Linked DNA regions of Bradyrhizobium diazoefficiens. The protein of the gene in region 1 interacts with the protein of each later gene in a pairwise test. Links are inferred from orthologs where the notes say so. Each region holds a gene or a part of one and is shown on either strand. Other genes may lie near its edges.

What was found. The genes of interacting proteins can lie anywhere in the genome.
Region 2: the proteins of tpiA (region 1) and pepT interact in binary tests that used the Escherichia coli proteins (3 or more experiments, as listed by UniProt). The link is inferred for Bradyrhizobium diazoefficiens from one-to-one orthologs.

What each region holds. Positions count from the first base shown.
Region 1 is NZ_CP067102.1:4,194,964-4,198,394, reverse strand. What follows is about bases 132-2,937. They hold tpiA (triose-phosphate isomerase), read right to left. Parts: upstream 2,010-2,937; coding sequence 1,254-2,009; downstream 132-1,253. Other genes in these bases: JJC00_RS19525 (SurA N-terminal domain-containing protein), read left to right, coding at 2,284-2,937; secG (preprotein translocase subunit SecG), read right to left, coding at 725-1,114; JJC00_RS19540 (CTP synthase), read right to left, coding at 132-558. In the rest of the region: more of JJC00_RS19540, read right to left, coding at 1-131; more of JJC00_RS19525, read left to right, coding at 2,938-3,431. UniProt on the Escherichia coli protein: Involved in the gluconeogenesis. Catalyzes stereospecifically the conversion of dihydroxyacetone phosphate (DHAP) to D-glyceraldehyde-3-phosphate (G3P).
Region 2 is NZ_CP067102.1:4,025,074-4,028,580, forward strand. Bases 236-3,117 are described here. They hold pepT (peptidase T), read right to left. Parts: upstream 2,360-3,117; coding sequence 1,112-2,359; downstream 236-1,111. Other genes in these bases: JJC00_RS18610 (hypothetical protein), read left to right, coding at 236-1,101; JJC00_RS18620 (HU family DNA-binding protein), read right to left, coding at 2,506-2,805. Also shown: more of JJC00_RS18610, read left to right, coding at 208-235; JJC00_RS18625 (hypothetical protein), read right to left, coding at 3,230-3,507. UniProt on the Escherichia coli protein: Cleaves the N-terminal amino acid of tripeptides.

The sequences.
Region 1 (3,431 bases):
CTTCAGTTCGCCCGCGCTCGGGATGTACGGCAGCAGCGTGAGGTGAATATAGATGGCGTGATCGCGCGGCAGCTCGTTCTTGAGCTGACGGATCGCCTCGAAGAACGGCAGGCCTTCGATGTCGCCGACGGTGCCGCCGATCTCGACCAGCACGAAATCGTAATCGTCATTGCCGGAGAGGACGAATTCCTTGATCGCGTTGGTGACGTGCGGCACCACCTGGATGGTCGCGCCGAGATAATCGCCGCGGCGTTCCTTCGAGATGATGTCCTGGTAGATGCGCCCCGTCGTAATGTTGTCCTGCTTCGTCGCGGGCCGCCCGGTGAAGCGCTCGTAGTGACCGAGATCGAGATCGGTCTCCGCGCCGTCATCGGTCACGAACACTTCGCCGTGCTGATACGGCGACATCGTTCCGGGATCGAGGTTGAGATAGGGATCGAGCTTGCGGAGGCGGACCTTGTAGCCCCGGGCCTGCAGCAGGGCACCGAGTGCCGCTGAAGCCAAACCCTTGCCGAGCGAAGAAACCACGCCGCCGGTGATGAAGATGTACCGCGCCATGGGACCTAACCTCTAATCCCTCGAATCCGATTCGCCAAAGCGATTCGTATTCCGCCCCAAAGAATCTGGGGGCCTGTGGGTGAGCCAAAACTAAGAGTGGTGACAGAGCCTTGATGGGGGGTGTTGATGCAGGACGGTAGCCACCGCCCTGCATGGCCCCCCTGCTTTATTGCGAGCGAGGCACCTGCGGGCCGCTCGGCGCTGCCGGGGCCTGCTGCTGCTCGTCCGCCTTCTTCAGCGTATCCAGAATGCCGCCCGAGGTCGGCGGGGTGATCGGCCCACCGCCGGCCGGCTGGGTCTGCGACGCCGGCTGGCCGATGATCGAGGACGGCGCACGGTTGTAGCCAGCGTACCAGGACAGGAACAGGCTGGTCAGGAAGAAGCCGGCGGCGAGGACCGCGGTGGTGCGCGACAACAGATTCGCGGTGCCGCGGCTCGACATGAAGCCCGCGCCTCCGCCCATGCCGAGGCCGCCGCCTTCCGACTTCTGGAGCAGCACGGCACCGATCATGACGGCAACGATCATGAGGTGGATGACGATCACAACAGTCTGCATAGTATCCTTCCGTCACAAGCCGACAGCGCCGAGACGGCGGCCGATCGCGCTTCGCGGGTTTTCCTGAAGTTGCGCGGTGTTACACGATCGGAAGGGGCATTGCCACCCCCGATCGGCCACGGCCGCGCGTTACCCCTAGCTAGGGGCAGCCCTTGGCAATCGCAAGGAAATCGGCCGCTTTCAGGCTGGCCCCGCCGACCAACGCACCGTTGACGTCTTTGACCGCCATCAGCTCGGCCGCGTTCGACGGCTTGACCGAGCCGCCATACAGGATCCGCATCTTAGCCCCATCCGTCTTGAACCTGATGGTCAGGAGTTCCCGAATAAAGCCATGAATCTGCTCGACATCCTTGGCCGTGGGGGTCAGGCCCGTGCCGATCGCCCAGACCGGCTCATAGGCCACGATCAGATTGGCGGCCGTGGAGCCGTCCGGGAGCGAGCAGTTGAGCTGGCCGCGGAGGATGTCCAGGGTCTGCCCTGAATCGCGCTGGGCTTGGGTCTCGCCGATGCAGACGATCGCGACCGCTCCCGCCCGCCAGGCGGCTTCCGCCTTCTGCCGGATCAGGGCATCGCCCTCGCCGTGGTCGGCGCGGCGTTCGGAATGGCCAACGATGATGGCGGTCGCACCCGCGTCCGCCAGCATTTCGGCTGCGATATCGCCGGTATGGGCGCCGGACGCCTTGGGATGGCAATCCTGGGCCCCTACGGCGACCTTCTTGCCGCACACCTTGTCGGCAAAGCCCGCGATCAGGGTCGCCGGCGGGCAGACCAGCAGATCGGCCTTGCCGGCCACCTCTGCCGCGCCATTGAGCATGGCGTCGAATTCGGCGGCCGCAGCCTTCAGCCCGTTCATTTTCCAATTGCCGGCGATCAGCGGTCGGATGGCATCGGTCATGTCAATTTCCAGCAAAATGAGGTGTGCATGCGCTAGCAGAGCTGCCGCAGCAGTTCCAGATTCTTGTTTTGACGCGTTTTCTTGACGCGAACCGGGGTCCACTTCGCTCGAAAACGCTCTGGGGCCTTTAACCGCAGATTGAAGGCCGGCCTGAGCCGAGGTTGCGGGGGGAAAGCCGCCACTTTATGATGGCATATCAATTTGGTGACGCGCTTCTGCGGAATCTGCATTAAGACGCGCTCCCGTTCCCCTCCTGCCAAACAAGTTGGACCAAATGCTTCGAGGAATGCGCAAGGCCTCATCAAACTGGGTCGGCAAGACCATCATGGCCGTCGTGATGGGCGTGTTGATCATCAGCTTCGGCGTTTGGGGGATTGCCGACATCTTCCGCGGCTTCGGCCAGTCCACGGTGGCCAAAGTCGGGCACACCGAGATTTCGCTGAACGAGTTCCGCCAGATCTACACCGACCGCCTCCAGCAGATCGGCCGCCAGTTCGGCCGCCCGCTGACGCCGGAACAGGCACGCGCGTTCGGCCTTGACCGCCAGGTGCTGCAGCAGACGCTTGCGGAAGCCGCCCTCGATGAAAACGCGCGCCGGCTCGGGCTCGGCCAGTCCGACAACCAGATCCGCGAGCTCATCATGAACGATCCGAACTTCAAGGGCGTCGACGGCAAATTCGATGCGAACCGCTTCCAGGGCCTGATCCGCAATTTCGGCTACACCGAGCAGCGCTACGTGGCCGAGCAGCGCAAGGTGGCACTGCGCCGGCAGATCACCGGCACGATCGGTGCCGGCCTCGAGCCGCCGACGGCCATGCTCGACGTCGCGACGCGCTTCCAGAACGAACAGCGCGCGATCGAATTCGTCAGGCTCGACACGGCGCAGGCAGGCACGATCGACGCGCCCTCGCCCGAGGCGCTCGCCGCCTATTTCGAGGATCACAAGGTCCAGTTCCGCGCGCCCGAATTTCGCAAGATCGTCTTCGCCGTGATCTCGCCTGAGGAGATCGCCAAATGGAGCGACGTCTCCGATGACGACGCGAAGAAGCTGTTCGATCAGCGCAAGGATCTGCTCGCCACACCGGAGAAGCGCCGGATCCACCAGATCGTGTTCCCGAACCTCGCCGAGGCGCAGGCCGCGCGCGAGCGCCTCGCCGGCGGACTCTCCTTCGAGGACCTCGGCAAGGAACGCGGACTGAGCGCCACCGACGTCGATCTGGGGCTTGTGGCCAAATCCGCACTCGAACCCGCCGTCGGCGATGCCGCCTTCGCGCTCCCCGCAGGCGAGATCAGCCAGCCGATCCAGGGCCATCTCGGCGTCTCGATTGTCAAGGTCGACAAGATCGAGCCGAGTGTCGAGGCCGACTACGCCAAATTTGCCAGCGACGTGAAGCGCCAGATCGCGACCGAGCGTGCGCGCGT
Region 2 (3,507 bases), 170 kb from region 1 along the record:
CATCCTTGGGACTTGAGCCTACAAGTCGCCTTCCGCGGGTTCGTTCCCGCTCGTCGCGAAAATTAGGAACGTTCGCCGGTCCCCCTCATTAGCGCCGCGGAGCATTTGAGGAGGATGGGACTATGGACGGACTGATCTATCTGATCGGCCTGATCGTGGTGATCATGGCGATCTTGTCGTTCTTCGGCCTGCGCTGAGAGAAAAGCTATGGCGATCGAAACTCTCGTGCGGGAAGACGTGATGGAAGGCGGCCTCATGGCCGCCGAGGAACGACGGAGCATCCAGTGGAGCTCCGTCATCGCCGGCGCTTTCGCGGCCGGCGCAATGTCGTTCATCCTGGTCAGCTTTGGCGTGGCCGTCGGCCTTGGCGTGAGCTCGGCCTCGCCGACCTGGCGTGATGCGTCGGCCGCGCTGGCACTGCTGTCGGGGCTGTATCTGATGATTCAGGCGATCGTCAGCTTCGGCTTCGGCGGTTACATCGCCGGCCGGACAGCACGACCGGCGCCTGCGCTGGCAACGATCGAGGATGACGGCGAGCGGCGCGACGGGCTTCATGGGCTGACGTCCTGGGCGCTCGCCGTGCTGATCGGCGCGACCCTGCTGGCGATCATCGGTGCGGCGGCGATCGACCGCTCGCCGATGCGAAGCTCGGCCGGGAATGCGACGTCGGCCGAGCCGCTGTTGAGCTACGAGCTGGACAAGCTGTTCCGTGCGCCGCGGCAGCCTCCCAACACAGATATGCGGGAAGCCCGTGCCGAAGCCGGGCGCATCCTGATGACGTCATCAAGCCATAGCGGCGTCGGCACCGATGATCGCGCCTATCTCGTGCAGCAGGTCGCCGCCTTGACGGGACTGTCTGCGCCGGATGCCGAGCGGCGGGTCGATGGGTCGATCGTCGCCTCCCAGACGGCGATCAACCGCGCTCGGCGCAATTCGGTGATCGTCGCCTTCTCGGTTGCGGCGGCGACCCTGATCGGTGCCGCCGTGGCGTGGGCCGCCGCCGTGGCCGGCGGCCGGCACCGCGATGGTGAGCCGCTGCCGAACTGGATGGCGAGCTCCAACCGCTTCCATCGTGGCCGGCGCGCCACGCCGGTGCCGTAACGGACGAGGCTTACGCCTTCTCCTCCCAGATCATCGCCAGATGCACGATGGTCTGGACCGCCTTTTCCATGTCCTGCCGGCTCACCCATTCCAGCCGCGAATGAAACGCGTGCTCGCCGGCAAAGATGTTGGGGCAGGGCAGGCCCATGAAGGAGAGGCGTGAGCCGTCGGTGCCACCGCGGATCGCGGTGCGCATCGGACGCAAGCCGGTGCGGCGGATCGCCTCGATGGCGTATTCGAGGATGTGCGGGTGGCGGTCGATCACCTGCTTCATGTTGCGGTACTGCTCGCGGATCTCGAACTTGTAGGTCGAGCGCGGAAAATCCTTCATCACATCCTTGACGATGGTCTCGAGCAGGACCTCCTTCTCCTTCAATCCTTCCTCGGTGAAGTCGCGCACGATGAAGGAAAGGGTCGCCTGTTCCAGCGCGCCTTCGATGCCGACCGGATGCAGGAAGCCTTGCTTGCCCGACGTCGTCTCGGGCGAGCAGCCTTCCTTGGGCAACCGCTCGACGATGGCCGCAGCGATCTTGATCGCGTGCTCCATCTTGCCCTTGGCATAGCCGGGATGGGCGCTGACGCCGGTGATGGTGATGGTGGCGCCGTCGGCCGAGAACGTTTCGTCCTCGACACTGCCGGCGCTCTCGCCATCCATGGTGTAGCCGAAATCGGCGCCGAGCTTCTTGATGTCGACATTGTCGACGCCGCGGCCGATCTCTTCGTCCGGCGTGAACAGGATCTTGATGGTGCCGTGCTTCACGTCGGGATTGTTGATGAAGAAATGCGCGGCATCCATGATCTCGGCGACGCCGGCCTTGTTGTCGGCTCCGAGCAGCGTGGTGCCGTCGGTGGTGATGATGTCATTGCCGATCTGGTTCTTCAGCGCGGGGTGCTCGGCGAAGCGGATCACCTGGGTCGTATCGCCCGGCAAGGTGATGTCGCCGCCGCGATAGTTCTTCACCATTTGCGGCTTCACGTCCTTGCCGGTGACGTCGGGCGAGGTATCCATGTGCGAGCAGAAGCAGATCACCGGCACCTTTTTTTCGGTGTTGGCCGGGATCGTTGCGTAGACATAGCCGTAATCGTCGAGATGGGCGTCCGCGACGCCCATGGCCTTCAGCTCGGTGACGAGAACGCGGCCAAGATCCTTCTGCTTCTCGGTCGAAGGCGAGGCCGGGGAATTCGGATCGGACTGGGTGTCGATGGTGACGTAGCGCAGGAAGCGCTCGGTCACGGTATGCGCGAAGGTCAGGGACATGTCTGATTAAACCGCCGGGGCTTTCAGGAGCAGGTCTTTTGAGAGCAGCTCTTTTGGGAGCAGTTCTTGGGAAGCAACCGGTATACCAGAAAAGCGGGCCGCGTTGCGGCCGGACGAAGGCGGATCAGACTTCACGAAAAGTAGCGTCAGATCGCCTCTTTCAGTTCCTTAACCGGGCGGAACGCGACCTTCTTGCTGGCCTTGATGTGGATCGCCTCGCCGGTGGCGGGATTGCGGCCGGTGCGGGCGGCGCGCTTGCGAACCTGGAGGATGCCGAGCCCGACGATGCGGACGCGGTCGCCCTTCTTGAGGTGCTTGGTGATCAGATCGACCATGTCGGTCAAGACGGCCTCGGCGTGCTTCTTGTAGAGGCCCTGACTCTCCGCGATGTCGGCCGCGAGTTGCTTGAGAGTGATCGTGGCGGGAGCAGCTGCCTTCTTCGCCATATCTGGCCTCCTCGGGTATCGCGCGGAAGCTTGCAGGGCTCCCAAACTGCCAAGTTCCCGAAGGCCTAGACGATTCGAGATGGGATTGACTACGCCGGCCAGCGGAGTGGGTTTCGCGTGATTTGTCAGGGAATCCACGCGTTCCCGCCAGCCCCGGACGAACGCAACGCGCGAGATTCGACGCAGGCGTCGTCAATCAGGCTGAGGACGTACTGCTAAGTTTTTGAAGATGCTACCAAAAATGGCGCGAGAGACGGGGCTCGAACCCGCGACCTCCGGCGTGACAGGCCGGCGCTTTTCAACCGCTCACCACGCTTGATCAAGCTGCGATTCGACTCCGGGCCCCCAAACGCCCAAAGCAAGACCCCCGATTCGACTCGGGGTTTTTGAAGGGTGGGCGCCAGGAGTCGAAACGATCTGACAGTCATTTCCGGGCTCCATCCTTGGCAACGCGCAGCACCGAGCGACCGCGCGTGCGGGCTTCGTCGGCGAGCCTGACGACGGCGGTCTGGGCCGGCAGATAGGTCGCCTGCAGCTCGCGGCTCTCGTCGATCGTGTTGGCCATCTTTGCGGCCAGTGCGGCCGGATCGACCTTGCCGGCGACAGCCTCGAGCGCACCGGAGCGGCGGAAATCCGAGACCTTCCTGGTCTCGCCGGGAAACTCGGCGACGCGCACCACCCGGAAATCCTTCGACAGGGTAT